2 regions of the Arthrobacter sp. LAPM80 genome follow, and region 2 is predicted to be linked to the other one. Evidence: riboswitches for the same ligand, from Rfam matches in the RefSeq annotation. Region 2 holds a riboswitch; the other holds the start of a gene.

Region 1 (14,577 bases), on a different contig from region 2:
CAGGACACCGACGGCACTGTCACCCCGCAGGATGCGGGCATGGACTGGGTCGTCTCCAAAGCCAAGGACTTCATCGGCAAGCGCTCCTACCAGCGCGCCGACGCCGTTCGGGAGTGCCGCAAGCACCTGGTCAGCGTGCTGCCGGTGGACGGTTCCATCCGCCTGCCCGAAGGCACCCAGCTGGTGGCGGCCGGGATCACCGTGAACCCCGCCTACGGTCCCGTGCCCATGCAGGGATTCGTCACCTCCAGCTACCACAGCGCCGCCCTGGGACGGTCCTTCGGGCTGGCCCTGATCAAGGACGGACGCAACCGGATCGGTGAACGCCTTGTCGCCGCCGTCGGGTCCGATCTGGTCGATGTGGTTGTCGGGGAAACAGTACTTTTTGATGCCGAAGGGAAGCGCCGAGATGGTTAACACAGCAGCAAACACAAATGTACAGGCACAGCGACGGAGCCCGGCTGCGCACCTGTGGACGGACTTTGACACGGCAACGGTGGCGGGTGAACACGGGGTTGCCCTGCGTGAAATACCGTTCCAGCGAATGGTCGGGATCCGCGTGGACCCGCTGTCCGGGGCCGGGCAGCGGATCGGGGCGCTGACGGGTGGTCTGCCGATCACAGCCGGGCAGGTTACCGCGGGACCGGGCGGGGTGCACACCTTGTGGCTGGGGCCGGACGAGTTCCTCACCATCGCCCCGGACGACGGCGGCGCGGACGACGGCGGGCTGGCCACCAGCCTTGCCGCCGCGCTGGGCGATGAGGCCGGGCAGGCAATCGAACTCTCCAGCAACCGTACAACCCTTGAATTGACCGGACCCAGCGCCCGCGCCGTGCTCGAGAAGAGTTGCGCGGCCGACCTGCACCCGCGCTCCTTCCCCACCGGAACCGCCATCACCACGGAAATCGGCAAGATCCCCACTATCTTGTGGAAGACCGGCGAGGAAGCGTTCCTGATCTTCCCGCGGGCCTCGTTTGCCGACTACCTGGGCCGCTGGCTCCTGGACGGAATGCGGGAATTCGCCGCGGCAACGGACACGTCATGGCACTAAGTGTCCTGGACCTGTTCTCCATCGGCATCGGGCCCTCCTCCTCCCACACGGTGGGTCCGATGCGCGCGGCCAAGCGCTTTGCCGACGGCCTGGAGCGCGACGGCGAGCTAACCGCCGTCGTCCGGGTCGAGGCCGAGCTATTCGGCTCCCTTGGCGCCACCGGACGTGGCCACGGCTCGGACAAGGCCGTGGTGCTGGGACTGCAAGGTCAAGACCCGGAAACTGTCGACACCGCCACAGCCGACGACCAGGTCGCCGCGGCGGCGCTGGACGCCGAGCTGATGCTCGCCGGCAGCCACCGGATCGACTTCAACTACGGGCAGGACGTGGTGCTGCACAGGCGCGAGTCGCTGCCTGCCCACCCCAACGGCATGACGTTCAGGGCCCTCAACCATGCCAACACGGTGGTACGCGAACGCACCTACTACTCCGTCGGTGGCGGTTTCGTGGTCGACGAGCAGGCCGTCGGAGCGGACCGGGTGGTCATGGACGCAACGGTCCTGCCCCACCCGTTCAGCACCGCCGATGAGCTGCTGGCCATCTGCGCCCGGGAAGGCCTGAGTATCTCTGATGTGATGCTCGCCAATGAGCGGGTGTGGCACACGGAGGAGGAATTGCGGGCCAAGCTGCTTAACATCTGGTCTGTCATGCAGGCATGCGTGGTCAACGGCTGTGCCGCCAACGGCATCCTGCCAGGGGGACTCAAGGTGACACGCCGGGCGCCTGGACTGCTCCTGGACCTGCAGGCTCCCGAAGATTCATCCGACCCCCTGCGGGCCATGGAATGGGTCAACCTCTTTGCCTTGGCCGTGAACGAGGAAAACGCGGCCGGCGGGCGAATTGTCACCGCTCCCACCAACGGGGCGGCCGGCATCATCCCTGCCGTGCTGCATTATTATATGAAGTTCGTACCCGGAGCCAACGACGACGGTGTTGTGCGGTTCCTGCTGACGGCAGCAGCCATCGGCATTCTCTTCAAACTCAACGCCTCCATATCCGGGGCAGAGGTGGGGTGCCAGGGTGAAGTAGGCTCGGCATGCTCCATGGCTGCCGGTGCTCTCTGTGAGTTGCTCGGTGGCACGCCCGTCCAGGCAGAAAATGCCGCGGAAATCGGTATTGAACACAATCTGGGCCTGACCTGTGACCCTGTGGGCGGGCTGGTGCAGATCCCCTGCATCGAACGCAACGCCATCGCCAGTGTCAAGGCGATCAACGCCGCCCGGCTGGCCCTGCACGGGGACGGCAGCCAAAAAGTGTCATTGGACAAGGCCATCAAGACTATGCGAGAAACGGGTGCCGACATGATGAGCAAGTACAAGGAAACCTCCCGCGGGGGCCTTGCCGTGAATGTGATTGAGTGCTGAGATGAGCCACGCCTCAGAGCCTGCCGGGACCGCCCAATACGTGCTGACCCTGGACTGCCCCGACAGTCCAGGGCTGGTCCACGAGATCTCCGGTGTCCTCCTCGCGCACGGCGCCGACATCATCGACAACCGCCAGTTCAGCGATCGCCTGCACCTGCAGGCGATCGCCGGTGGGCCCGAACCTGACGGGCGCTTCTTCATGCGCCTGCACTTCAGTGCCCCTGCCGGGGAAGAAAGGCTGGCCCGCCTGCGAGCGGACTTTGAACCGCTGGCCACCCGGCATGACATGCGGTGGGAGCTGCGGGCCCATGGCGCCAAACGCCGGGTGCTGATCATGGTGTCAAAGTTTGAACACTGCCTGAACGACCTGCTGTTTAGAACTCGCACCGGTGAGCTGCCCGTGGAGGTTGTGGCTGTGGTCTCCAACCACCTAGACCACCAGCGGCTGGCGGAATGGCAAGGCATCCCGTTCTTTCATGTGCCGGTTACGGCCGCCACCAAGCCAACGGCTGAGGCACGGCTGCTGGAGCTGGTAGAGAAGTTCGACGTCGAACTTGTTGTTTTGGCGCGATACATGCAGGTGCTCAGCGATGACCTGACGCGTCGGCTGGACGGGAAGGCCATCAACATCCACCACTCGTTCCTGCCCAGTTTCAAGGGCGCCAAGCCATACCACCAGGCGTATGCACGCGGCGTGAAGACCGTGGGCGCCACTGCCCACTACGTCAACAGCGAACTCGACGAGGGCCCCATCATTTCCCAGCAGGTCATTGAGGTGGACCATACCTTTGGCCCGGACGACTTGGTGGCGGCAGGCCGGGACTCCGAATGCAAGGCGTTGAGCAATGCGGTGCGTTGGCATTGTGAGGGGCGCGTGATTGTCCAAGGCAACCGGACCATCGTGTTGCGTTAGCGTTGATGGGCCGGACCGGGCCGACGACGTCGCGCAAGAAGACCAGCATCAGGGCGCACATACCCACAGAGCAGCCACCACGGGGGTTGCGCCAAGTACGGTGCGGCGGGAAGAACTGTCCCGCCGCACCGGATTCTTGCCGCCGGGCACCTTCCCGTACTAGGAAGTCGTGAGCGTCCTCGGTGATGGAGTGGGTCAGGTAGGTGGTGGTTTCCTCGCGCTCGCCGTTGCGGTACATGGTGGCGCCGGTGTACGGACTGCCGCCGCCTTCGAGCCCGTCCCAGTGCACAAATCCCTTGCGCGGGGCGTCATTGGCTCCCACATGCCACTTTCCGGACAGTCCCATCCGGTAGCCGTGATCGGCCAACACGTCGGTGAAGATCTCCTGCCCGGCCAGGGAGTCCGGCGCCCCGTCACCGACCTCCACCCCCGTCAGGTAGTCGTGGACGCCGTGCCGGGACAAGATCTGCCCCGTCACGAGGCTGGCACGGGCGGGGGAGCGGACGGGGAGACGCAAAAGAAGTTCTCCCGGCGCGTGCCGTTGGCAGTCAGGGAATCCAGCACGGGCGTGTGGATGTCATCGTTGCCCGCGCAGACGGGTGCCCACGGGCCTTGATGGAAAGCGGTTTCCAAGTTACTGTGAGAGTTCACATGCTGCTGAAGGGGTCACCGTGCCATTGGCGTTTTCCACGTTGGGGTGTCCCGGCGATTCCCTGGCCCAGGTCATCGAGACTGCCCGCGCCACGGGAGCCACGGGCCTTGAGCTGCGGGCGGCCGACGGCGAATTTGTCCACCCCGGCATGGATGCGGCCGCCCGTGCCGTCATTGCCGGAGCACTGGCCGACGCTGGCCTGACGGTGGTGACGCTGGCCAGCTACGTGCGCATCTGCACCCCTGAAACTGACGAGGGCGGGATTCCCACCCCGGGCGCCGATGCCCCAGGCCGGTCCGGCACAACCGATCCGGTGCTCGCGGCGCTGCTGTCAGCAGTCGACCTTGCCGCTGATCTGTCTGCAGGAAACGCCGGACACCCCGCACAGCTGCGGGTGTTCCCCGGTGCCGAAATGGAACCTTGCGAACGAGGGGAGGAACCTTCGGTGCCGATGGCTGCCGCCGATCTGCTGGGGGCACGCCGGCTCAACGCCGCCGCCAGTCATGCACGGGAACGCGGGGTGGTGATGTTGTTGGAGACCCACGATTCGCACCCTCGGGCGTCGGACCTGCTGCGCATTCTGGCCCACGTCGATGCCGACGCCCCCGTGAAGGTCATTTGGGACCTCATGCACCCGTGGCGGCACGACGAGGCGCCGCAGCTGACGGCCGAACTGCTGGGCGGCTGGCTGGCGTACGCGCAATACAAGGACGGTGTCCGAACGCCCGGCACGAACTCCGTGACGCTCACGCTGCCGGGGGAGGGCGAGCTGCCGCTGGTGGAGATGAAAACCCTGGTTGCAGGCATCTCGGCCGCACACGGCGTGGACGATCCTTGGATATCCCTTGAATGGGAGCGTGCCTGGCACCCCGACCTCCCGCCCGTGGCCGCTGCGCTTGCGGCGCTGAAGGCCGCGTTGGCCTGAAAGCCCGGCGGCACTAACCCGCATCGTCACCTAGGCAAGGAAATGATCACTCATGCCATCGAGCGCAGAGCCCGGCCAGCCCAACATCACGGTCATCATTTCCGACGACCACGGCTAGGCCGACAGGGCACCTCGGATGGCAATGCGCAGGTCACGACGCCGGCCCTGACTATTTCCATGGACATCCTCCCGGCATGAGGCATGGGTGACGCCCGTCGAGGGCAGGCGGCAGCTGTCGGCACAAAGCTCCGGGGATTTCCCTAACGACCTCTTGTATTCCTAACGCCATTAGGCGCACACTGGGGAGATGGAAGCTGTCCAGGACAGGCGCGCAGCCCGCAGGCAGGCCACCATTGAGGAAATCCTCGCCGCGGCCGTAAAACTGATGGCGCGCGATGGTGTGGCCGGGATGTCGTTCTCTGGTGTCGCCCGCGCTGTCGGCATGAAGCCGCCCTCGCTCTACGAATACTTCCCGTCAAAGATGGCCCTCTACGACGCGCTTTTTGCCCAAGGCGCCGCGGACCTGACAGCCACGGTGCGCAAAGCCGGAAACCATCCGCGCCATGGCGGAGATCCCATCGCCGCCCTGCTTGCCGGGGCGCACGCCTATGCCGACTGGTCGTTGATGCATCCCGTCAGTGCCCAGCTGCTCAACTGGCGGCCGGTCCCGGGATTCGAACCGTCAGCCACGGCCTACGCCCCCAACGTCGCCATGGTTGCCGATATGCGGGCGCTGCTTGTGCTCGCCGTCGAGCGGGGCCGGCTCATTCCGGCCGCCACAAGCGATGACGCCCTGTTGCTGTTCACCTCGGTGACAGCCGGCGTCGTCTCCCAACAATTGGCCAATGAGCCCAACGCCACGGCCGGATCCGGGCGGTATGCCCGGCTGCTCGACCCCGCACTGCAGATGTGGCTGGCCCGCTACACTCCCCTAGAGAGGGCACCATGAACACCATCATCTCCGCCCGAGCCCTGGCCCAAACCAGCAGGCCCGACGCCGCCGACGCCTACCTCGCCGTCATGACCGCCCTGGCGGGCTCCTTGGAACGGCTGACCCCCGAACAGTGGGACGGGGACACCGAATGCGCCGGCTGGACAGTGCGGCACATGGCTTGCCACCTGATCGGCGCCCAGGAAGACATGACGGGGATACCAGCACTGCTGTGGCGCAGGGTCAAGGGACGACGGCGCTACCCGCATCTTTCGTCCCTTGACGCCGCGAACCAGGTGCAGGTTGACGACCATGCACACGAATCCACAACCCAGCTGGGCGCGCACTACCGGGCCAACATCCCCGCAGTGGTCAAACGCGTCGGCAGGTTCCCCAACGGCCCCGCAAGAATCACGGTGGAGCGGACCATGGCCCCGGGCAATACACCGCTGCGGATCGGCTATCTGTTCAACGTCATTTATGTGCGCGACGCCTGGATGCACGGCCTGGACCTGGCCCGGGCCACGGGAGAACCGCGGGTACGTACTGTGGCCGACAGGCTTGTGGTGGAACAAATAGTGCGGGACGCTGCAACGGCGTGGGGTGCCGGTCCCGGCGTCGAACTTGAACTGACGGGAGATGTGGCAGGGACCTGGCGGCTGGGTGAGGGGGCGGTGGCGGGCAAGCTGCGGGCCGACAGCCTTGAGCTGTGCCGCAGCCTGTCGGGGAGGCTGCCCGAATCGGGCGTCACCACGCTCTCAGGGGATTCGGCGCTCGGGGACAGGTTGGCACGGTTGCGGATACTGTTCTGACCGGCGCCGGGGCCCAGCAAATTCAGAGCAGGCGCGCGTAGATCTCCACGGGTGCCAGCAGTCCCGATCTGAACGCGGCCAGCAGGTTGGTCAGGGCGGGTGCTTCCACTCCCAACGGACCTCCTGACGCCAGTGCATTTTCCAGGAAGGCGATGCCCTCGGCCAGCGGCTTGGCTTCCTGGTCAACCAGGAATCCGGCCTGGGCCAGGGCATCTGTGTAGGCCAGTGGCGGTTGCAGGAACGAGGTCGCCGCAGTGGCCGCCCACGGCAGCGGATACTGCTCCACGTCCCCACCCATGAGCATGATGTCGTACACGGCCAGGACGCCGCCCGGGCGCAGCACGCGCGCGGTCTCGGCGAAGACCTTGTCCTTGTCCTGGATGTTCATGCCCACGTGGACCATGATGGCCGCGTCGAAGTCCGAGTCACCGAACGGCAGGGCCAGGATGCTGCCCGCACTGAAGGTGACTTGCCCTGAGAGGCCGGTGCGTTCGGTTATGGATCGCGCGGCGGCAACGAACTCCGGTGTCAGGTCCACGCCGTGGACCGTGGCGCCAAATTCCTGGGCCAGGTGGCGGGCCACACCTCCCATGCCGGAGCCGAGATCGAGCACCCGGGTGGCATGGCTGATGCCGGCCCGGGTGGCCACCCTGGTGGTGGCATCCGCCCCGCCGACGTGCAACTGGTCGGCACCGTGCAGCTTGGCCGGGGCAAAGGCCTCCGGATTCCCGCCACCAGCCTCGACGATGTCAAGCAACTGTTTTTCGACGTTGCCGCGCCCGTAGTGGGCGGCAACTGACTCCTCCGTGCCCATGGTGACCCCTTGACTTGACGAGCGATCCGCAGTGGACCCCTGATTTGTGATCCTACGCCTGACGGTGCCAACCGTCACCGGCGTCCGAAGTTTGGGTTTCAGCAGCCATGGCCTCGGTGGCAGGGGCACGGACTCAGAGTCGGCGTCGGAGGCTCACAGAGTGCAGTACGCTGCCGCCCATCATGAGAAACGCCAAAGGCAACGCGATCATGGCGATCCAGTTGAAGCCAGGCCACGGTGTTCCGCCGGCCCATTTGCTGACGAGAACAACGATCAGGGCGATCAATGCAAGCAGCGCCATGAGCATGGCCGTGTAGTTGAAAATTTGCCAGCCGCGGCCTACGTTTTGCGGGGCGGAATAAAGGGGGCTCATGCACATAACGCTAACAGCGGACAGTTGGGGCACAAAGCCGCCGACCATTGCCCGACACGGTAACCTAGAAGGTATTAGAGCTATTCGATCTGTCACCGCAGGTACCGGCCGCAGGATTCCTGGCCGTGGGTACGGCGAAGTACGCTGGCAATGGCACGGATCGTGATTCACGCCAACAAGACTTTTTAAGGGGTAAAGCAAGTGCCTATCGGCAAAGTGAAGTGGTACGACAACGAAAAAGGCTTCGGGATCATCGCCGCCGATGACGGCCGCGAAGTTTTTTTGCGCGCCAACGCCCTGCCCGCCGACGCCGGGGACATCAAGCCCGGCACGCGGATGGAATTCGGAGTGGCCGACGGCCGCAAGGGAGCCCAGGCCATGGCCGCAAAGATCCTGGACCGCAGTGCAACTGTGGCCAAAGCCAAGCGCATGCCCGCCCGCGACCTCGCCCCAATTGTCCAGGACCTGGTTTCATTGCTTGAGCACTCTGTAGGAACCCTGACCAACGGCAAGTATCCTGACGGTGACGCGAGCAAGATTGCCGCAGCGCTGCGCAAGGTTGCCGACAACTTCGACGCATAACGGTGCCCACGATGACCGATCTTTCAGGCGATACAACCGCCCCCTCCACCGCCGCAGCCACAGAGGTTGCCGACGAGCAGCGACCCGGCGTGCCCGTTTGGCGGGTAGGGAAGCCTGATGCCTTCCTGGCCGCCGAAGTCGACCCCGCACGCAACGCCGTGAGGTCCATTGCCAAGAATGAGGACATTGGGAGGCACCTGGGCGCGCGCAGTGAAGGAATCCGGTGCGTGACACATTTATTTGAGTCCAAGAAGGCCGGTTACCAGGGCTGGGTGTGGTTTGCCACGCTGGCACGGGTATCGCGCGGCAAGGAGGCAACTGTCAACGAAGTTGGCCTGCTGCCCACCGAAGATTCGGTGTTGGCACCTGCGTGGGTGCCCTGGTCGGAACGGGTCAGGCCCGAGGATCAGCAGGAGTCCGACGGCGCGGTCGCGGTCCGGGAGCTTCAGGCCCAGGAACACCTTGACCATGAAGAGGACACCCATGAGGAGGCCGACGGGGAAGACGCCGACGGTTTCTCTGATGATTCCGATGACGCCCCCACGGACGGCGTCGAAGAGTCAGCGGGCGCCGACAGTGCCGAATTCTACTAAAGACAGTCCCGCATAAAGCCATGGAATTTCGAGCCCCGCCAGAATCTGGCGGGGCTCGATTTTTTGACGTGTGAAGGACCGTCCCCAGGCACGTGCCGGAGGTGGGCTGGCCAACCAAGGCCGCATCCGCCGAACAGGGAAGCGGCCTTCACCGTTTTCTAAAGAGGTGGTTACATGTTCTCGATGACGTAGTCGATGCACCTGGTCAGCGCCGTGACATCCTCAGGATCGATGGCCACGAACGTTGCGACGCGCAGCTGGTTCCGGCCCAGCTTGCGGTAGGGCTCGGTGTCAACAATGCCGTTGGCGCGCAGGATCTTGGCGACGGCGGCGGCGTCCACTGAATCGTCGAAGTCGATCGTGACGATGACGTTGGAGCGGTCTTCCGGGTTCACCACGTACGGGGTGGCGACGCTGGAGGACTCGGCCCAGGAGTACAGGCGGCCGGCGGAATCTGCCGTGCGCGCCGAGGCGAAGTCGAGGCCGCCGTTGGTGTTGAGCCACTGGACCTGGTTGTTCAAGGTGACAAGGGTGGAGAGGGCAGGCGTGTTGTACGTCTGGTTCAACAACGAGTTGTCGATGGCGGTCTTGAGGTTCAAAAAGTCCGGAACCCAGCGGTCGGAGGCAGCAATGCGTGCCGCACGCTCAAGAGCCGCGGGGGAGAACAAGCCAAGCCAGATGCCGCCGTCGGACGCGAAGTTCTTCTGCGGGGCGAAGTAGTAGACATCGCTCTCACGCACATCCACGGCCAACCCACCGGCAGCGGAGGTGGCATCGATCAGGACCAAAGAGCCCTCGTCGGCACCGGCAACGCGCTTTACCGGGGCGGCAACGCCCGTGGAGGTTTCGTTCTGCGGCCACGCGTAGGTGTCCACGCCAGCCTCGGCGACGGCGACGGGGCGGGTGCCGGGGGCAGCCGTAATGATGGAGGAGGCCTCAAGGAACGGTGCGTTGTTGGTGGCAGAGGCAAACTTGGAGCCGAACTCGCCGAAAGACAGGTGCTGGGCCTTCTTCTCAACCAGACCGAATGTTGCAACGTCCCAGAATGCTGTGGAGCCGCCAACGCCAAGGATCACTTCGTAGTCATCCGGTGCGCCGAAGAACTGCTTTAGGCCGCTGCGGACATCGCCCACAAGGTTCTTCACGGGGGCCTGGCGGTGGGAGGTGCCAAGGAGTGTGGAGCCGGCTTCGGAGAGTGCTGCAACCTGCTCGGCACGGACCTTGGACGGGCCGGCGCCGAAGCGGCCGTCGGCCGGGAGGAGGTTGGCGGGAATGGTGAGGGGCGTGGATTCGCTCACGAGTTGCTCCAAAAATTAAGCGATGGAAGTTTCATTGGTTGCCAAGGGCTGGTGTCAATTCTGCCGTAGACCGGGCCCTAAGCGGAAAAGTGTCCGGTCGGTGGGAAATATTCACTGCCTTACAGTGGTTGCCTCGGATGCGGGTTTACCGGGTTTCGCGGCAATCAGGCTAACGTAGACACGAAAGTCCTTGCCCAAAAACCCCAATTAACAGGAGGATGCTGACGTGGCTGATCTGATTGACACGACCGAAATGTATTTGCGGACCATCCTGGAGTTGGAAGAAGAGAACATTGTTGCCCTGCGGGCGCGCATCGCCGAGCGCCTGCACCACTCAGGGCCCACCGTTTCTCAAACCATCGGACGGATGGAACGTGACGGTTTGGTCATCGTCTCCGGCGACAGGCACCTGGAACTGACCCCCACAGGCCGGGACAAAGCCACACGCGTCATGCGCAAGCACCGGCTGGCAGAACGCCTCCTCTCCGATGTCATCGGCCTGGAATGGGCTTATGTCCATGAGGAAGCCTGCCGCTGGGAACACGTCATGAGCGAGCGCGTTGAACGACGCCTCTATGAGCTGTTGGGCCAACCCAGCGAGTCCCCGTATGGCAACCCGATCCCCGGCCTTGAGGAACTGGGCGGAGAGATTTCGCCCAATTTTGCTGCGGGATTGGTCACATTGGTTGACGCCATGGCCACGTATGCGCCAGGGCAGGAAGTCGTTATTCACAGGCTTTCCGAGCGCATCCAGGTGGATCCGGAACTGCTCCAGCAGCTCGACGAGGGCGGTCTGCGCCCGGGGGCCCGAATCTCCCTCGCACAGGTGGGCGACTACATCTCGGTGCGCGTGCCTGACATCGAGGGAGCACTGGAACTGCCGCCGGAAGTCGCCTCGCATGTGTTTGTCTCCATGAGCTGACAAGCGGTTTCGCGCGACTCGGGCTGCACTGGCCCTGTCGCGAGTGACCGTTGTTGTTGCAGGCCCGGCTGGCACAAGCCGGGCCTGTTGCGTGCCCGGGCCATTCCTGAACCGTCCGTGTTGGCGAGGCCCGTTGGCCTTGCCCGCGCCCGTCGGAGTTGCCCTATCAGGGCCGACGCCGGTCCTGTCAACTGTCTTTTCGGTCAGCGTTGGGCCCACGGGATTTGACAGGACACTATTGACACTCTAGGTAACGGAATTGTTACGTTTACCGCCTGTACCGTATAGTAACTATCTGACGCTGTAACCAAAGCGTTACCGTTCCGCGACACCGAACCTTGCCTTCGCGGAACGGACAATAATCAATGAGGCAGGGGCGGGGGAACCACTTTTGGCAGACAGCCCAGTCTGCCTTGGGGTGAAGCCCACACTTGAAGCCGCACGAATCCTGGACGCATTCCATTGCGCCACGGGACGCCGTGTGCCAAAGCATGGGCCGGATCAAAAGCAAGACTCTCTGATCCGAATCCGACAGCTAACTTCGCAGGTGCCATACAGAGAGGTTTTTAGTGTCAGAGGTTAAACAGCGGGGACGCCGTCGTGCGTCGTCGCCGGTGACTCATGAGCTCACCGTGGTGCCCGGCGGTCGCCGTGAAGCCCTTGCTGTGGAGCGTGCAGCAGTTCCCAATAATTCAGTGGCCCAGCTTCTGCGTGCTGGGGCCGCCAGCGGTGCAGGTCAAAAAGTTGGCGTAGCCATGGCCGCAACCGGTCTGGTGCTCGCGGTCACGCTGCCTTCGGGTCAGGCTGTGGAAGCCCCCTCTTTCCAGGCTTCGACGGCGTCCTCGGTGGAAACCGTTGTGTCTGCCTCAGCCGAGATTCCCATTACTTTTGCCGCTCCCGGCATCACCAGCGCGTTGAACCCGGATGGCCGGCTCAAGGAAACGTTGAAGGTCAATGCCTCCAAGGTCACGCCCCAGGCCGCCAAGGGAACCCTGTCGGCCCCGCTGAAGGTGCTCACGCCAACCTCGCCGTTCGGCGACCGGATCAGCCCCATTACGGGCCAGGTTGATGAGCACCATACGGGTCAGGACTTTGCCGTTGCGAGCGGCACCGATGTGCTTGCAGCCGCCGGCGGAACCGTCACCTTCTCGGGGTGGCACAGCTACGGCGGTGGCAACCGCGTGGTGATCGACCACGGCAACGGGCTCTCAACCTCCTACAACCACATGAGCAGCAACTTGGTCAAGGTTGGTCAAAAGGTTGAACGTGGCGACGCGGTCGGGCTCAGTGGCTCCACCGGCGCATCGACCGGCCCCCACCTTCACTTCGAGGTCATCGTCAATGACGAGACCATCGATCCCATGGGCTGGCTTTAATTCCTCCACAGGCTGATTTAGATTACGACTTAGTCACAGAACCGTGACCTGAACGTGACATTGCGAAAAATCTGTTGTACCGTCGTAATCGCGCCAGCTTCGAATCAAGCCGGCGCCCGTGAGTGGATTGCCTAGCTCTGCCACTACTCATGGTCCGTTCGTATCAATCGTCTGGCAGGGGCGGGGGAACCAATAATCGGGTTTCGCATCACGTGCGAAATCCTTGGGGTGAAGCCGCGAAGCGTTCAGTCACAGTTTTAGGGAAGCAATTCCCTGTGCCTTGAAACGTGGAGCGACCGGGTGACTCCCATCCGAATCCGACAGCTTACCTCGCAGGCATTGGGAGAGGAATCCTTCTTGGCTTCAAACACTGCCCTTGGGCGCCACCGCGCCGAGGTTGTTAAGACCGGCACGATGTCCACCCTCACGAAAGCCGTCAGCTCCAATGTCGGCGGGGTTGGTCGCCAGGCTGCTGTTATCGCAGCAGCTTCCGGCTTGGTCCTTACGTCCGGCATCGCAGCAAACGCGGCTACTCCCACTGTGGAGCGCGCTTCAGACGGTGCAACCACGCTGAACCTGAAGACGGAACTTGCTTCCACCATCACGGCAGCATCCACGGTGAAGATCTCCTTCGCCACCCCCGCAATCACCTCCACCCCGGCTCCCGTTGTTGAAGCGCCGGCAGTTGTAGAGGCACAGAGCAGCGACGTTGCAGTGACACCGGTTGCAGAAATTGCACCGGCACCGGCACCGGCAGCCGCAGCAGCTCCGACTGTAACCACCAGCAACCCTGAGGTTGCTCCCAAGCCTGCAGTTGCAAGCGGAATTGGCGCCACCATTGCCAGCGCAGCCTTGGCTCAGCTTGGCGTTGGCCAGGACTGCACCGCGCTTGCCAGCAACTCCCTGGCTGCCGCTGGAATCAACTTCCACGGCTGGCCCGCCGGCTACCTGAGCCTGGGCCGCACGGTTTCCCAGGGCCAAGCCCAGCCCGGTGACTTGATCTACTACGCAGATGGCGGCATGGGCATGGCTCACATCGCTGTTTACATTGGCAACGGCCAGGCCGTACACGGTGGATGGGGCGGCGGCACGACCGCAGTCTTCTCCGTCAACGTCGGTTCAGGTCCCGTTTTCATTGCAATGGGTCACTAAGAACGTCTTTACCCCAATGAACCCCGTCCTCGGACGGGGTTCATTTATTTAACCCCCGCACCATGGCCGCCCGGTTGGGGCGGCCACTGTGCAGGTTAGGCCCCGCCGACTTTAGGACCCCCCGGGGTTAGGGGTCAAGGGTGCTGGGCGGCGGGATTTCCTTGACGAAGAGCAGCAGGACGGATGCCAGGATCAACAACGGCACCAGGCGTTAGAAGCGTGGCAAGGGGGGTCGCCAACAAGCTGCCGACGACGGCGGAGCCCAGGGCCGCGCCGATCTGCCGGAAGTAGTTGCTGGAGGCCGTGGCCATGCCGAGCTGGGGATTGGGGAACTGTTTCTGGACGATCAGCACCAGGGCGCCGGCCACGAAGGACAGGGCGGCGAGGGGCAGCCACTTGTACTTGTCGATGCCCATGCTGATGATCTGCGGAGAGTTTCAGTCTTATTGGTGCCCCCACGTGGCCACAAGTGCAGGCAGTGTTGAGGTGAGTGCCAGCGTGGCCATGCCGGCCACGAATGACAGGGCGAAGACGCCGTCCGTGAGCATCAAGCCGCCGCCCAACCCCCGGATGCCGCGGCCAATGATCAGCCACGTCATGTCCTGTGCCATGCCGCCCAGCTTGCCAAAAATGGGAAGCATGATGGTCGAGGCAAGGAGGTACATGGTGATGACCCACAGCATTTCCTCGACGCCGTGGAGCTGTCCGACGATGGTGGGCAGTGGCTTGAGTAGGCGCCTTCCTTGGTGCCGAAGTAGTTGAAGACCGTCCGGGGAGACGGAGTTTGCCGCGCAGATCATGTCGACTGGGACGTTTTCA
Region 2 (14,577 bases):
CGCTTGATGGACGGGATCGAACCCGAGCTGGTGGACCGGGCGGAGGTAGCCCTGGCCGGGACCCCTGGCGTCCTGGCTGTCAACAACCTTCAGTTGCGGTGGGTGGGGCACCGACTCCAAGGAGCCGCCACGGTGGTGGTGGCCGACACCATGTTGTCCAAGGTAGCGGAAACCATCCATGCCGCCGAACACCGGTTAGTTCATGCCCTGCCAAAGCTTGATGCCTTTGGCGTCAAACCGATGGCCACACCGGAGGGGACCTATCTTGCCAATATCCACCAGCCACATGGGCATTAGATCGCACCAAGAGGAAAATACGTCAGCTCACGGGTCAGAGGCGTGCGCCCAGATCCCCGGTTACGGCACGTTCACCGTAACCGGGGGGGCCCTGGTCATGGTCGGGGCGTTCGGTGGAGCCCTGCACTGTTACGTGGGAGGTGGCGGCTGTCGCAAACAGGGACTGTACTTCTCGCGAACGGAACCAAAGAAGCTCCTTCGCTGCGTACTCATCGGTCCGGATATTACCGGACGCAGCGGCCGGGAAACGCTCACCCTGCCTCGACGACCAAGGTATGGGTCTCAGTGATCTCTAAACCGCGGGAGATTTTCTCTACATCAAGCACCCGCCTTGACTCTCATACCCCTAGGGGGTATCTTTGGGAGTGTTGTCAGTGAACTAGCTTGTCGCCACCGTCGAGTCATCCGGCCGCCACTGCCGTTCAACCCCAACGCACACAACCACCCTCTATTTAAAGGAAAGTGACCACCATGTGCGTCCCTGAAGCCCCCACCGATCTGATCCTGACACCAAAAACACAGAGCTCCTGCGGCTGCTGCTCCACTGCCGCAAAGACCGTTCAATCAGCCGATGCCTTCTACACGACCTACGCCGTGGAGGGGCTGACCTGCGGGCATTGCGTCCAAACAGTGGAGACAGCGGTTCGGGCCGTTGCCGGTGTCGACTCTGCCAGCATCACCCTGGTAGCCGGCGGCGCCTCCGCCATGGCCGTCTCCGGCCAAGCCACCGAAGAGGATATCCGAGCCGCCGTCGCAGCAGCGGGTTACACGGTCACCGAAAGCTGAGTATTTCCCGCAAACAAATTAGGGAGAGTCATGGATAGTCACGAAACAGGCCGTCTCCACGGGGCGGCGCCAACCGGCACCGTGCCACGCTCGATGTCCGGCATGGATCACGCGGCCATGGATCACGACGACCACGCCGTCCACACTGCCGGCCAGCATGCCGGACACAGCACCGCCATGTTCAAGAACCGCTTCTGGCTGACCCTGGCGCTCTCGATCCCAGTGGTGTTCTTCAGCCCCATGTTCGGGCATCTGCTCGGCTACTCCCCGCCACAGTTTCCCGGAGCAGCGTGGATTCCGCCACTGCTGGGCACCTTCATTTTCTTCTACGGCGGGCAACCGTTCCTCAAGGGCGGCTGGCAGGAAATCAAGTCCCGGCAACCGGGCATGATGCTACTGATTTCCATGGCCATCACGGTCGCGTTCGTTGCCTCCTGGGTGACGAGCCTGGGACTGGGCGGTTTCGATCTGGATTTTTGGTGGGAATTGGCCCTGCTGGTGGCCATCATGCTGCTGGGGCACTGGATTGAAATGCGGGCTCTGGGCTCGGCCCGCGGCGCCCTGGATGCCCTGGCCGCCCTGCTGCCGGATGAGGCCGAACGGGTCATCGACGGTGGCACGGAGACCATCAGCGTTGCCGAGCTGCAGGCCGGCGATATTGTCCTGGTCCGCTCCGGTGCCCGCATGCCGGCCGACGGCGTCATCACCGACGGGTCTGCCGAGGTGGACGAGTCGATGATCACCGGGGAATCCAGGACCGTCCCGCGCACCGTGGATGATCCTGTGGTGGCTGGCACCGTCGCGACCGACAACTCCCTGCGAATGCAGGTCACCGCCGTCGGTGATGACACCGCCCTGGCCGGGATACAGCGCCTCGTCGCCGAGGCGCAGGCCTCGACCTCCCGCGCCCAGGCGCTGGCCGACCGAGCTGCGGCGTTCCTGTTTTACTTTGCCGCGGGCTCCGGTGTCATCACCTTCATCGTCTGGTCGCTGCTGGGTAGTGTCCCGGATGCCGTGACCCGCACCGTGACGGTGCTGGTGATTGCCTGCCCGCATGCCCTGGGCCTTGCCATCCCCTTGGTCATCGCCATTTCCACGGAGCGGGCCGCCCGTGCCGGGGTGTTGATCAAGAATCGAATGGCCTTGGAGCGGATGCGCACCATCGACGTCGTGCTCTTCGACAAGACCGGCACCCTAACCAAGGGCGAACCAGCCGTCACCAACGTTGTTGCCGCCGACGGCGTGACAACCGATGAGCTATTGTCCCTTGCCGGAGCCGTTGAATCCGACAGCGAACACCCCGTGGCCCGCGCAATCGTCGCAGCCGCCCGGCAGAGGGGCGCACCTACACCCACCGCCAGCAACTTCCAGTCGATGACCGGCCGGGGCGTCCAAGCCATCGTAGGCAACGCAACTGTCGCCGTCGGCGGCCCCGCCCTCCTGGCAGCGCTCGCACTAACGGAGCCGGACACCATTCGCGCGGCCACCTCGGCGTGGATGGGCCGGGGAGCGGCCGTGCTGCATGTCATGCGTGACGGGGCAGTGATTGGTGCACTGGCGTTGGAGGATGAAATTCGCGAGGAATCCCGGCAGGCCGTCGGCGCCCTGCAGAACCGTGGGATCAAGGTGGCCATGATCACCGGCGACGCCCGCCAGGTTGCCGCCGCGGTGGCCGCCGAACTGCACATCGATGAGGTTTTCGCCGAAGTTCTCCCGCGGGACAAGGACCAGAAAGTAGCCGAACTCCAGGCTCGCGGGCTAAAGGTGGCCATGGTGGGTGACGGCGTCAACGACGCCCCCGCCCTAGCACGTGCCGAGGTGGGCATTGCCATCGGCGCCGGCACCGACGTCGCCATGGAATCGGCCGGCGTGGTCCTGGCAGGCAACGACCCCCGTGCCGTGCTGTCCATGGTGGATCTCTCCCATGCCAGCTACCGCAAGATGTGGCAAAACCTCATCTGGGCCACCGGATACAACATTATTTCCGTGCCGCTGGCCGCCGGCGTGTTGGCGTTTGCCGGGATCGTACTCTCACCGGCAGCCGGTGCTGTATTGATGTCCCTGTCCACCATCGTGGTGGCCCTGAACGCCCAACTACTACGCCGGCTCAAACTCAACCCGGCTAACGCCAGTTGATCATGCACCAAGTGTTTAGCCAGTCCGCCCCCGTACAATAATCAACGAACCGATATCAGCCCCGAGACCCAGAGAGGATCCCATGCGCTCGTGCCACGACGTCTCGACGACGGGATCCCTGCTGCGCTGGGGCGGGTTGCTCTCGGTTGTTCTGGCCATTGTCACCGGCCTCTTGGGCATGCATATGATCGGAGGCGCACAGGCGGCGCCGGTGATAGCTGTCAGTATGAGCGTCCCCGCCTTGCCACCAGCTCTCACGGCCCAGTCAGCCGCTGAGTCCGCTCACGCCATGCCGTCCGGGTGTGAGGCCACCATGGCCATGCATGGGGCGTGCGTTCCCTCTATCGGGCCTGCTGTGCTAAGTGTTCCCCCACCCGTGATCAGCACTCAACTGGCCGCACCTGCGGTCTTTGCGCCCGCCCCGGGGCACAAGTCCGGCGACCGGGCCCCCGACCCTCCCTCACTGAACCAGCTCTCGATCAGCAGAACGTAAACCGATGACCAGACTTGCCAATTTTTTTGGCAGGTCCTCATCGTTGTGTCCTTCCATAAGGGCGCCGCTGCACACTCTTGAGACTTGTATTACTGAAGGATTGTTCCCTTGAAGAAATTTCTGACAATTTCCGCCACCGTTGCTGCAGCCTTGATCGCCCTGGCCGGATGCTCAACCGGTGCCAGCGATGGTTCAATGCAGGGCATGAACCACGGCAGTGCGACCACCTCCACCATGCAGGCGGCCGTCGCAGTCGGGGAGCGCAACGCCGCCGACACGATGTCCGCCCAAATGATGCCCCCCACCACGTCCAAGCGGTGGAGATGAGCAACATTATGCTCGCCAAGACCGGTCTGAATCCGAAGGTTACGGCTCTGGCTACACAGATCAAGGCAGCTCAGGGAAATGATGCGAGCAAGCTGTTCCTGACCCAGATGATCGCTCACCAGCAAGGCGCCGTCGCGATGGCCAAGTCCGAGGTCACCGGCGGCAAAAACGCTGATGCTGTGGCGCTGGCCAAGAGCATCACCGCCTCACAGGAAACCGAAATCAATGACCTGCTCGCCGCCCTGTAACCCACGGTAAGCCAGCACGTCCGGCGGTGGCCCGCCATGGTTTGTGGCCGACCACCACCGCCCTTCCTTTCTCATCTTTTGGAGGTCCCTGTGAAACCCTGCACCACCTTTTTACGCTTCCACCGTTCCCTTGCCGCCATACTTCTTCTTGTGCCACTGGCCTTGACGGCGTGCTCCCCTCCAACCCCGCCGTCCAGTCCCACACCGGCAGCAGCCGTGAGCCATATTCATGGCATCAGCGTGGACCCGGTCTCCACCAGGATCCTGCTCGCCACCCATGACGGCCTTTTTGACGCGACCACCAAGACCCCGGTGAAGCTCAGTGAGGCCACCATCGACCTGATGGGATTCACGGCAACGGGTGAGCCGAACGTCTTCTACGCCTCCGGCCACCCGGGCCCCGGGTCTTCCCTGCCCAACCCAGTCGGTCTCATCCGCTCCACGGATGCCGGCAAGACCTGGCAACCAGTCTCCCGCGGTGGACAATCCGACTTCCACGCCCTGACCGTCAGCAGCGGCGCCCTGGTCGCATTCGATGGACAACTGCGTACCAGCACCGACGGGACATCCTGGACGAACTCTGATGCGAACTTTGTGCCGGCCGTCCTGGCCGGCAGCCCCACCTCCACGGTCGTTTTAGCCACCACCCAGGAGGGGCCGCAGCGTTCCACGGATCACGGGAAGACCTGGCAGCCCGTCCCCGGCGGACCGGTTATCCAGTTCGTCACCTTTGCCACGCCGGTGGAGAAAGCTCCCACGGAGGCCGTCGGTGTTGCCCCCGACGGGAGCGTCTACGTCTCCACCGATGCAGGATTGACCTGGAAAGCGACCGGAAGGATTGCCGGCCAGGTCGAGGCGGTGACCGCAAGGGAAGGCAGTCCGGGCAAGCCTTGGATTTGGGCGGCCACCACCGAGGGTGTCCAGGTCTCCACCGACGGCGGGGCAACGTTCTCCCTGGCAGCGTCCTGATGGGGACCGGGGGTGCAGTGAATCTACCAGCTGCAAAACCTCTCCGGCACTTTCCTGACCGTCGTCCAACCACACCTTCTTCAAAGGAATATCCAATGAGCTACACACTGAACAGGCGCTCCTTCATGGGGCTCTCCGTCGCGGCCACCGCAGCGGCAGCCCTGGCCGCCTGCACACCCACCCCGGGTCCGACCGCGACCGGGCAGACAAACCGCATCCTGCCCAGCAATCCGCTCATCGCCGAGTATGAAACCCGGAGGGCATCCACTGGAAAGACCGTTACGAAGACCCTCACCCCCGAGCCCTTCTCCACCACGTTGGCGGGAAAGAAGATCACCACCTGGGGGTATGGCGGCGCCCTTCTCGCCCCCACCCTGCGCGGCACGGCCGGAGACCAGCTCACCGTCACACTGAACAACAAGCTCACCGAGCCCACCAGCATCCACTGGCACGGGCTGGCCCTGCGCAATAACGCCGATGGCGTCCCGGGTCTCACCCAAGACGCCATCGCCGCCGGCAAGGACTACCCCTACAGTTTCAAGCTCCCGCACCCGGGCACGTACTGGTACCACTCGCACGTGGAGATGCAGCGGGAACGTGCCCTCTACGGTGCCCTGATCATTGAGGACCCCCAGGAAATCCTGAAATACGACAAGGACTGGGTGATTGTCCTGGAGGACTGGCTCGATGGTGTCACCGGAACCCCGGATGAGGTCCTGAAGGAAGTCTCCCAGGGCATGGGCTCCATGGGCGGCATGAGCCACGGCGGCGGGGGCGGTGGGATGGTGATGGGGCACATGCTCATGGGTGCCACCAGTGACTTCTTGGGCGGGGACGCAGGCGACATCGCCTACCCGCTCCACCTCTTCAACGGCCGCGACCCCGGGAACCCTGAGACCTTCACAGCGAATCCAGGTGAACGTGTCCGGCTGCGGATCATCAATGCCGCCGGGGACACCGCCTACCGGGTCGGGGTCCCCGGCCAGAAACTAACCCTGACCCACACCGACGGCTTCCCCGTCCAACACACCGACGTCGACGCCGTCGTCCTGGGCATGGGCGAGCGCATCGACGCGATCCTGACCGTCCGCGACGGCTACACCCCCGTGCTCGCACTGGCCGAGGGCAAAGCCCAGATGACCTACGGCCTGGTCACCACACGGACCGGGAAAGCACCGGCATTGTCCAGCCTGCCAAAAAAGTTGGAGGGCAAGGTTGTTGACGGCGGCCAGCTCACCGCAGATCCGGCCGTGAACTTGCCCGCCAAGGCAGTGGACCGCACCCATGAGGTGCGCCTGACAGGTGGCATGTCCAACTACGACTGGGGCATCAACGGCCAACGCTTCAACATGGCCAAACCCTTCCAGAATCCTTTCGACATCAAGGCTGGGGAACGGGTGGAAGTAAAGTTCATCAACGACACCGATATGTGGCACCCCATGCACATCCACGGCCACACTTTTCAAATCGGAACGGTGGGTGCTCGCAAGGATACTGTCATCGTGCGGCCCAAGCAGATCGTCACAATCTACTTCGATGCGGACAATCCGGGCCAGTGGCTCTTCCACTGCCACAACGCTTACCATGCCGAACGCGGCATGATGGGAGTCTTCTCCTACCTCAAATAGTGAGAGGCCACCACATATCCAGCAGCACAGCGCGCATGGATCCCGCTGCATGAAAACGACCCATCAGCGTGTTTTGAGGTCAAAGGGCCCTACACAGACGATCACGAGCAGGTGACACTTCACCCATAGGCAAATGAGTGAGAAGGGAGAATATCGCATGATGTATGAATGGGACTATGGCATGGGTGCCTGGGCATGGGTGTGAATGGACCACGACCACATGGCCCCTACGGTACGCCCTATGACGAGGCCGAACGAATCATTAACGAACGATTTGCCCACGGGGAAATCGACGAAACGGAGTTGGCCGCGCGCCCGGCGGCTCTCAGACGTAAAGAATGACGTCACGGCCCTGAAACCAGCGACTGGTCCGTAAAAAGGCCACGCCAGGCGGCTGCGTCGAAGCCCTCGCACGGCTGGATGAGAAGCAGGAATTCGGTGCCGGGATTCTCCGCTAGCTGCGATGCCCCACGACGGCGCCAGCACGCCCGTCTGGGCCCCCACGGAAGCCCCGACACCTACGCAGGCCTCCGTTGAGCCGGCGGAACAAACATTCACGACGCCGGGCGGTTCCCTGAGCTTTACACACCCGGTCGCCTGGACCGTGACCCCTGTTGCAGATCAGCCCAATACGTACGTCATTACCGACGCCACCGGTGGCGAGCGCGCGACCTTGCGTGACAAGGTCGAAAGTCTGCCGTTCATGAGTGCGTCGATCGGCACGGACACCACCGAAAAAGCCGCCGTCATGGCGTCATTGACGCTCCATCCGGATAAAGTCCAGGCCGTGGGCTGTCTCGGAGCCAAGTACAAGTATCTGAAGCTAAACGGCATCCGCCCGCAAAACATATCCGCTCGGACATGACAAAGGCCCCTGCTTTCCTTCAAACAAAGGGAAGCAGGGGCCTTGCACATTGGCGGTGACGGTGGGATTTGAACCCACGTCAGGCTCTCACCTGAACAACATTTCGAGTGTTGCACCTTCGGCCGCTCGGACACGTCACCAACGCGTCAACCCTACCGGGTCAAACGCCACAACAAAAATCCGCGGTACCCATGGTGCAAGATAAGCATATGGACAACGCAGCACAACGTGCCTGGACCTGGCACAAACAAGGCCTTGACGGGTCACTTGCCGGCAGTAGTGCGGCTGATGTGTTGAGCCGGGCGGGCTGGGCCCGGTCGGTCGGCGGCGCCAATCCCTACCTGACGCTGTTCGCCCGCGCGGGCATCCGCAGGGAGCAGGCCGACGCCGATGTCGCTGCCCTGCGCATCCACGAACTTCCGACGGCGCGCGGCTGCACCTATGTGCTGGGCGAAGCGGACTACGCGTGGGCGTTGACGCTTGGCCAGGGCGCGGCGGAGGTGACGCTGAAGGTCCTGGACAAGCTCGACGTCGACCGGGCGGAAGTTGCGTCGTTGGAGGCGCAAACGTTGCAACTTCTCCAGGACGCCAAGGGCCCGCTTGACCCGAAGCAGCTCAAGGAGCAGCTGGGGGAAGCTGTCCGCAACCTGGGCGAGGAGGGCAAGAAGAAGGGCGCCTCCACAACACTTCCCACGGTGCTGGGCCTATTACAGGCCGACGGGCGCATCCGACGGGTTCCCGTCAACGGCCGGCTCGACCAGCAGCGCTACTCCTACACTGCGTGGGGCCTGCCGCCCGCCACTGAATCGGGGGAGGATGCCCGCTCAAGGCTTATGGCGAACTACCTGGCCTGGACAGGCGGGGCCACGCTCAAGCAGACGCAGTGGTTCACTGCCTTCACCGTGGCGCAAACCAAGGCCGCGCTGGGAGCCGCGGGCGCCGTCGAACATGACGGCCTGTGGATGCTGGCGGCCGACGTTGCCGAAGCGGAGGATTTCAGCTCCCCCCAGGACGAGCAAATCCAGCTGCTCGCAGGAACCGACGCCCTGTTCCTGCTGCGACGCAACGCCGCGGACCACTTTGCCGAAGACGATCGGGATCGCCAGCTGCTCAGTTCCAAGCTTGCCCTGCAGGCCGACCTGCCCGACCACCCCATCGTGGACCGCGGGCGGATCATCGGCCTGTGGCAGTACGATCCCGGCGAGGAACGCATCGCCCATTGGCTTTTCAACAAGGCCAGCGACGCCGTGAAGCAAAGAATCCAGGACGTCGAGGCCTTCATTCGCGAGGACCTGGGCGACTTCCGCTCCTTCAGCCTGGATTCGCCGTCGAGCAGGCAAAAGCGGATCGACGCCCTCAACGCCGCATCGAGGGAATAACCGGCCGGATTACTGCTCCGTTGCGCGCCAGAGGATCGGTTCGCCCATGCTGACTGTCATCTCGCCCCACTCGGGCCCGCCGTCGCCGAGCGTGTACGGCTGCAGGATGCTCAGGGCGATCCCATCTGCGTGTTCCGCGGCGAAATGGACGGCGTCGGTGTGCTGGTTGCTGAGCGAAACGTCCGAAACCACGATAGCGTCATCTTCGTCCGGCTCCGCCATGAGGTAGATCGGCTCGCCATCGGTGCCGATCGCGGCGGCAAAGGGGAAGAATTCGCCGTACTTTTCAAGGCATTGTTCCGCAAAGGGCATGGCGATGTTCAGCAATGCACCCAAGTCTTCCTGGGCCGCCTCGGATGTGGTGTCGCGCCATGATGCCATTTTTTCCCCTGAGATTGGTCGGAGCCCTGTCAACGGGTTCGTCAGAAGACGTTACAGCAGGGAATCTTCGCTGCGGCGGCCGGCTAGCGGCGGTGTCCGCCAAAGAAGTCGGTCAGCAGCACGGCGCACTCGTCCTCGCGCACGCCGGGGAACACCTCAACCCAGTGATTTAGCCGACGCTCGCGCAACACGTCAAAAACCGATCCCGCAGCGCCCGCCTTCTCATCCCACGCCCCAAAAACGACGCGCGGAATCCTCGCCAGCACGATCGCCCCGGCACACATGGTGCAGGGCTCAAGCGTGACCACGAGGGTGCAATCGGCCAGCCGCCACGAACCCAATTTCGCCGCGGCTTCGCGGATCGCGACCACCTCGGCATGGGCCGTCGGATCCCCGTGCGCCTCACGTTCGTTGCGTCCCAAACCCAGGACCTCGCCGTCGGGTCCAAGCACGACGGCGCCGATCGGCACATCGTCGGTCGTCAAGGCGCGCCGGGCTTGCGCAAGGGCAAGGCCCATCCATTGGGCATGCAAAGCCGTGGTGGTTGTCTCCATGGGGGGGAAATCATGTGTGTTGGGCACGGCTCAATGGTAGCTTTTATTCATGCGCGTACTGGTTGCGGATCATCCGCTGATTGCCCACAAGTTGACTGTCCTGCGGGACAAGACCACCCCGTCACCGATTTTTCGGCAGCTGACAGAGGAACTTGTCACCCTCTTGGCGTACGAAGCGACACGTGAAGTCCGTGTTGAGCCCGTCAATATCGAGACACCCGTGACCTCCACCATTGGCACCGGCCTGGTCAAGCCCACCCCCCTGGTCGTGCCGATCCTGCGCGCCGGACTGGGCATGCTCGAAGGCATGACCCGCCTGCTGCCCACCGCAGAGGTTGGCTTTCTTGGCATGGCTCGCAACGAGGAAACCCTCGAGGCCATCACCTATGCCGAGCGTCTCCCCGAGGACCTCACAGGCCGCCAGGTCTACGTCCTTGACCCTATGCTGGCCACCGGGGGAACCCTGATCGAGGCGTTCAACTTCCTCTTTGCCCGCGGCGCTGCGGACATCACCTGCATCTGCCTCCTGGCAGCCCCGGAAGGCCTGGCCAGGCTCGAGGCCGCCCATGGCGGGCGGGACAACGTCCACGTTGTCCTTGCCTCCATTGACGAAGGCCTCGACGAAAACTCCTACATCGTGCCGGGCCTCGGCGACGCCGGCGACCGTCTCTACGGCGTCGTGGACTGATCCCCAATAGCTCCCACCGCTGGCAAGCTCGCGGCGGGTCCCGACGGCTCCCCGGGCCGCCTTGAAACCCACATCCTCCAGCACGGCGTCGGGGGCGCTGACGCGGCGTAGCGGGCCGTGTCCGCGTAGTCCCAGCACCCTTCCCAGACATTGCAGATCACATCAAACAAGCCGTACCCATTGGGTTCCTTACCGGCAACGGGATGCGGTCCCTCAACCGCATCGGCCGCCGTCCATTGCGGTGCGCCACGCATCGTGATGGTGCCGCCGGGGGCCCAGCAGGGTCGGCGATTCGCCACCGGTCATGCCCAGCCGCTTGGAAAGGTTTTAGTACCAGCCCACGGATTCGGAGTGTCCCCAGGCGCCGCAGGGCGAACCGTAGCGGCCCTCGATGTAGCTCAGGCCCCAGCGAATCTGGGTCTTGTAGTTGGTGGCCCAGTCGCTGCCGGTGCTGTCCATCTTGTTGGCAGGCAGTGACTGTGCGATGCCATAGGCGCCGCTGGAGGCATTTTCGGCCGACGTGAGCCAGCTGGATTCGCGCTCCCAGAGCCGGGTCAGGCAGCTCATCTGGTCGGCACCCCAGCCAAAGGAAGCCAGTTGGCTTGAGGCGTAAGCCTGGGCTCCAGCGGGATCGTCAACCGCAACGGGGGCCGGGGCGGGAGCCGCGGACGGTTTCGGGGCAGTCTCGGGCTTGACGTCGTTGGACTGGACCTTGACGGGGGCATTGGTGGGTGACGGGTTCGATGAGACAGAGAGCCCCGGGAAGCTGATGGCTGCATTGGCCGGAGCCGTGACTGCAGAGGCTGCCGAATCGTTGCCGACAGAGGAAACAAGGCTCGTCATGCTCGGATCACCGGAAGCGCCCACCTGCTGGGCCACGGCCCCGGCGCCCACAAGCGCGCCGACGACGGCCACAGCCGCCATGCATTTTGCCGTAGCCGAGACCGTGGAACTGGCTCCGGCAATCCCGGCGGCGTGGCTTCCGGGACGGGCGGATGCGAGTCCAAAAATGGACGGGCGGCGGACTGGTTCTGCGCGGCGGCGGCCGCGCTGGGGTGCATTGGACATGAAGGAGCCTCTCTACGCCTGCGAGGTGAGCTGTCGGGAACGGACTAGAGAATCCGGTCGGCACCACCGCGGGCAGCAATGATCGCTGCTGTCGGTGTGCCGGCTTAACCCCAAGGGCTTCCATTGTGGAAGGGCCCGCAAAGATTGGGTCCCCCGTCTCTGCCATGGATGTGGAGGGAGATGGGCGGCGGCAGAGCTCGGCGATCCGTCCATCGGTGCCAAGAACCGTAGTTGGTTCGGTCGGCACTTTTGCCAGCGTAACTGAAACGACATAGGATGTCACATTTTGGTAACGCTGTTTGTATCAAGGGTGCGCGACCTTCGGTTTACTTAGCATTGCTAACGATCTAGAATGGTGATTCGAAGATACCAAACTTCTGACCTAGGCAGCTGAGCGGCGATGACTGAAACCTCCCCAACCGAATCCTCCCCGCAATGTACGACGGCGGGCCCCGCGCAGGCCGCCACCGTCACCCCTGCGGAGGGTGGCGGTAGGCGAAAGCCCGCGAAGACGATCGGCTCCGGACCGCTTGCGGCGGAACTGCGGGTGGCTGTCATGCGCACCTCCCGGCGGCTGCGTGCCGAAGCGGCGTCAAGGGAGATCAGCCCCGGCCAGTATTCAGTCCTGGCCTCCATCATGGAAGGGCCCCGGACAGTGGGAGGGCTTGCCGCGGCGGAACAGATCCAGGCCCCGTCCATGACGCGGATAGTCAACGCCCTCGCGGCGGCCGGCTTTGTCAGCCGTGAAGAGAATCCGGAAGACAAGCGCCAGGTACTGGTGCGAATTACGGATACAGGGGCAGCAGCCCTGCTGCGGGCTCGCTCCAAGCGAACGGCCTGGCTGGCAAAGCGGGTGGCTTCACTCACCCCGGAGGAACGGGCCACCCTCCATGACGCGGCCCTGATCCTGCAGGCGATGAGCGTCTAAATGAATTCAATGTTCCGTGCCCTGAAAGTATTCAACTACCGGCTCTGGGTGGCCGGGGCATTTGTGTCCAATATTGGCACGTGGATGCAGCGCGTTGCCCAGGATTGGCTGGTGCTGACGGTCCTGACCCACAACTCGGGCACGGCGGCCGGCATTACCACGGGCCTGCAATTCCTGCCGATTATCTTCCTTGGACCGTATGCGGGGGTACTGGGGGACCGGGTCAACAAACGCAAGCTGCTGCTCGTGACCCAGATGGGAATGGGTTTTTGTGCGCTTTTGTTAGGAATTTTGGTCGTCACGGGGACTGTACAACTGTGGCATGTTTATGTATTGGCGTTCCTGTTGGGGGTTGCCAGTGCCTTCGACGCCCCGTCACGGCAGGCGTTTGTCTCCGAAGTCGTCGCGAAGGAGGACGTGCCCAACGCCGTCGCGCTTAATAGTGCCTCCTTCAACCTGGCCCGTCTCGCAGGCCCTGGCATTGCGGGCCTCGTGATTGCACTGGTGGGTACAGGGCCGGCATTCCTGCTCAACGCTGCCAGCTTTGCGGCGGTGATTTTTTCACTGTGGAGAATGCGCGTCAGCGAGCTGGCCCCGGTTGTGCGCGTGCCGCGGGCGAAGGGGCAGATCCGCGAGGGGCTTGTTTATATCCGGCAGCGGCCGGACCTGTTGATGATCATGGTGCTGGTGTTCATGGTGGGTACGTTTGGGATGAATTTTCAGATCACCAACGCCCTGATGGCCACGACCGTGTTCCACCTCGGGCCGGGGGAGTACGGGCTGCTGGGCTCGGTCATGGCGATTGGCACGCTGGCCGCCGCCCTGCTGGCCGCACGGCGCAAGAACATGCGGATGCTGTACATCGTCGGAGGTGCCCTGGCATTCGGCGTGACAGTTGGCATTGCGGCCTTGATGCCCAGCTACTTTTGGTACGCCGTGGCGCTGGTGCCCGTGGGCCTTGCCTCGCTGACGTTTATGAATGCCTGTAACACCACGGTGCAGCTGACCACGGATTCGGCCATGCGGGGGCGGGTGCTTGCCGTGTACATGGTGGTTCTGCAGGGCGGCACACCTATTGGTGCGCCGCTTGTTGGCTGGATGGCCACCGAGTTTGGTGCCCGCTGGTCGCTCTGGTTGGGCGCCATAGTTGCCATCGGCTCCGGGTTGGTCGCCCTGGCGATGATGAACAGGCGCAACAATGTCCGCTTGCGCGACCAGATCAGGGATCTGCACCCGCTCTCAATGTTGCCGGGGATTCGCCGGAGCGGAGGCTAGGGATGTGCCGGGACACGGAGCGCTCCCGGCCTCGATGGAACCGTTCTCACTTCGATGGGACCGCTTTGAACGTCAAGCGCATGACGTAAACGTCTGTTTCCCTAGCGGCATATTCTGACAGAACGCTGAGCGTCGCCGTGAACTTGCGACGGACGGCTTCGGCATGCTTTCTGTGGAAATGAATGAATTTCCCCAATAGGCCATTTGGATAGAATTTATGGCACCAGAACTGTCTCTAGAATTGATTAAGTTTGACGTAAATCGTCATTCACCCATCAAATGAGAGCAATTCAACACTATGTGTTTCATCACAAAATAGTACACAATCTCACATACTGGACATTTAGAGCCTTTGTTACTTGCGGGTTTGCTTTGTTACGTAGCACACTGGCTTACGTGAACACCCACCCAGTGAATCCTGCAGCCGCAGCAACTGTCCGCCTCGGAACGACCGGACGGTTTATGTGTGGTTGTCGAATGCAGGTCTAACGCACACCCCAGGACGCCACGCAATAAACGGTGGCAGATGCCAGCCCTGGCCCATGGGCCCGCCCT

The links. A riboswitch is a leader RNA that binds a small molecule or an ion and turns the genes downstream of it on or off. The one in region 2 is predicted to bind cyclic di-AMP.
Region 1: it holds a riboswitch for cyclic di-AMP, as region 2 does, so the genes downstream of both, AAGW05_RS02610 (M23 family metallopeptidase) here and AAGW05_RS12730 (hypothetical protein) in region 2, are expected to answer to the same signal.

What each region holds. Positions count from the first base shown of each region.
Region 1 is NZ_JBCHVD010000002.1:42,424-57,000, forward strand. It holds gene AAGW05_RS02540 (sarcosine oxidase subunit alpha family protein) at 1-417, shown strand, start outside; gene AAGW05_RS02545 (sarcosine oxidase subunit gamma) at 410-1,051, shown strand; gene AAGW05_RS02550 (L-serine ammonia-lyase) at 1,042-2,415, shown strand; gene purU (formyltetrahydrofolate deformylase) at 2,417-3,328, shown strand; gene AAGW05_RS02560 (hypothetical protein) at 3,498-3,944, shown strand; gene AAGW05_RS02565 (sugar phosphate isomerase/epimerase family protein) at 4,000-4,905, shown strand; gene AAGW05_RS02570 (TetR/AcrR family transcriptional regulator) at 5,213-5,854, shown strand; gene AAGW05_RS02575 (maleylpyruvate isomerase family mycothiol-dependent enzyme) at 5,851-6,648, shown strand; gene AAGW05_RS02580 (class I SAM-dependent methyltransferase) at 6,671-7,462, opposite strand; gene AAGW05_RS02585 (hypothetical protein) at 7,596-7,835, opposite strand; gene AAGW05_RS02590 (cold-shock protein) at 8,037-8,417, shown strand; gene AAGW05_RS02595 (DUF3027 domain-containing protein) at 8,429-9,010, shown strand; gene serC (phosphoserine transaminase) at 9,181-10,308, opposite strand; gene AAGW05_RS02605 (metal-dependent transcriptional regulator) at 10,535-11,230, shown strand; cyclic di-AMP (ydaO/yuaA leader) riboswitch at 11,575-11,797, shown strand; gene AAGW05_RS02610 (M23 family metallopeptidase) at 11,800-12,606, shown strand; cyclic di-AMP (ydaO/yuaA leader) riboswitch at 12,758-12,959, shown strand; gene AAGW05_RS02615 (NlpC/P60 family protein) at 12,964-13,758, shown strand; gene AAGW05_RS02620 (hypothetical protein) at 13,893-14,174, opposite strand; gene AAGW05_RS02625 (hypothetical protein) at 14,202-14,558, opposite strand.
Region 2 is NZ_JBCHVD010000011.1:91,848-106,424, forward strand. It holds gene AAGW05_RS12655 (cation diffusion facilitator family transporter) at 1-297, shown strand, start outside; gene AAGW05_RS12660 (heavy-metal-associated domain-containing protein) at 769-1,083, shown strand; gene AAGW05_RS12665 (copper-translocating P-type ATPase) at 1,114-3,219, shown strand; gene AAGW05_RS12670 (DUF6153 family protein) at 3,302-3,712, shown strand; gene AAGW05_RS12675 (hypothetical protein) at 3,821-4,039, shown strand; gene AAGW05_RS12680 (DUF305 domain-containing protein) at 4,036-4,287, shown strand; gene AAGW05_RS12685 (F510_1955 family glycosylhydrolase) at 4,504-5,256, shown strand; gene AAGW05_RS12690 (multicopper oxidase family protein) at 5,352-6,884, shown strand; gene AAGW05_RS12695 (hypothetical protein) at 7,348-7,749, shown strand; tRNA gene AAGW05_RS12700 (tRNA-Ser) at 7,800-7,889, opposite strand; gene AAGW05_RS12705 (DNA glycosylase AlkZ-like family protein) at 7,959-9,128, shown strand; gene AAGW05_RS12710 (hypothetical protein) at 9,138-9,509, opposite strand; gene tadA (tRNA adenosine(34) deaminase TadA) at 9,593-10,063, opposite strand; gene upp (uracil phosphoribosyltransferase) at 10,113-10,751, shown strand; gene AAGW05_RS12725 (SUMF1/EgtB/PvdO family nonheme iron enzyme) at 10,733-11,005, opposite strand; gene AAGW05_RS12730 (hypothetical protein) at 11,079-11,819, opposite strand; cyclic di-AMP (ydaO/yuaA leader) riboswitch at 11,823-12,016, opposite strand; gene AAGW05_RS12735 (MarR family winged helix-turn-helix transcriptional regulator) at 12,220-12,747, shown strand; gene AAGW05_RS12740 (MFS transporter) at 12,748-14,022, shown strand.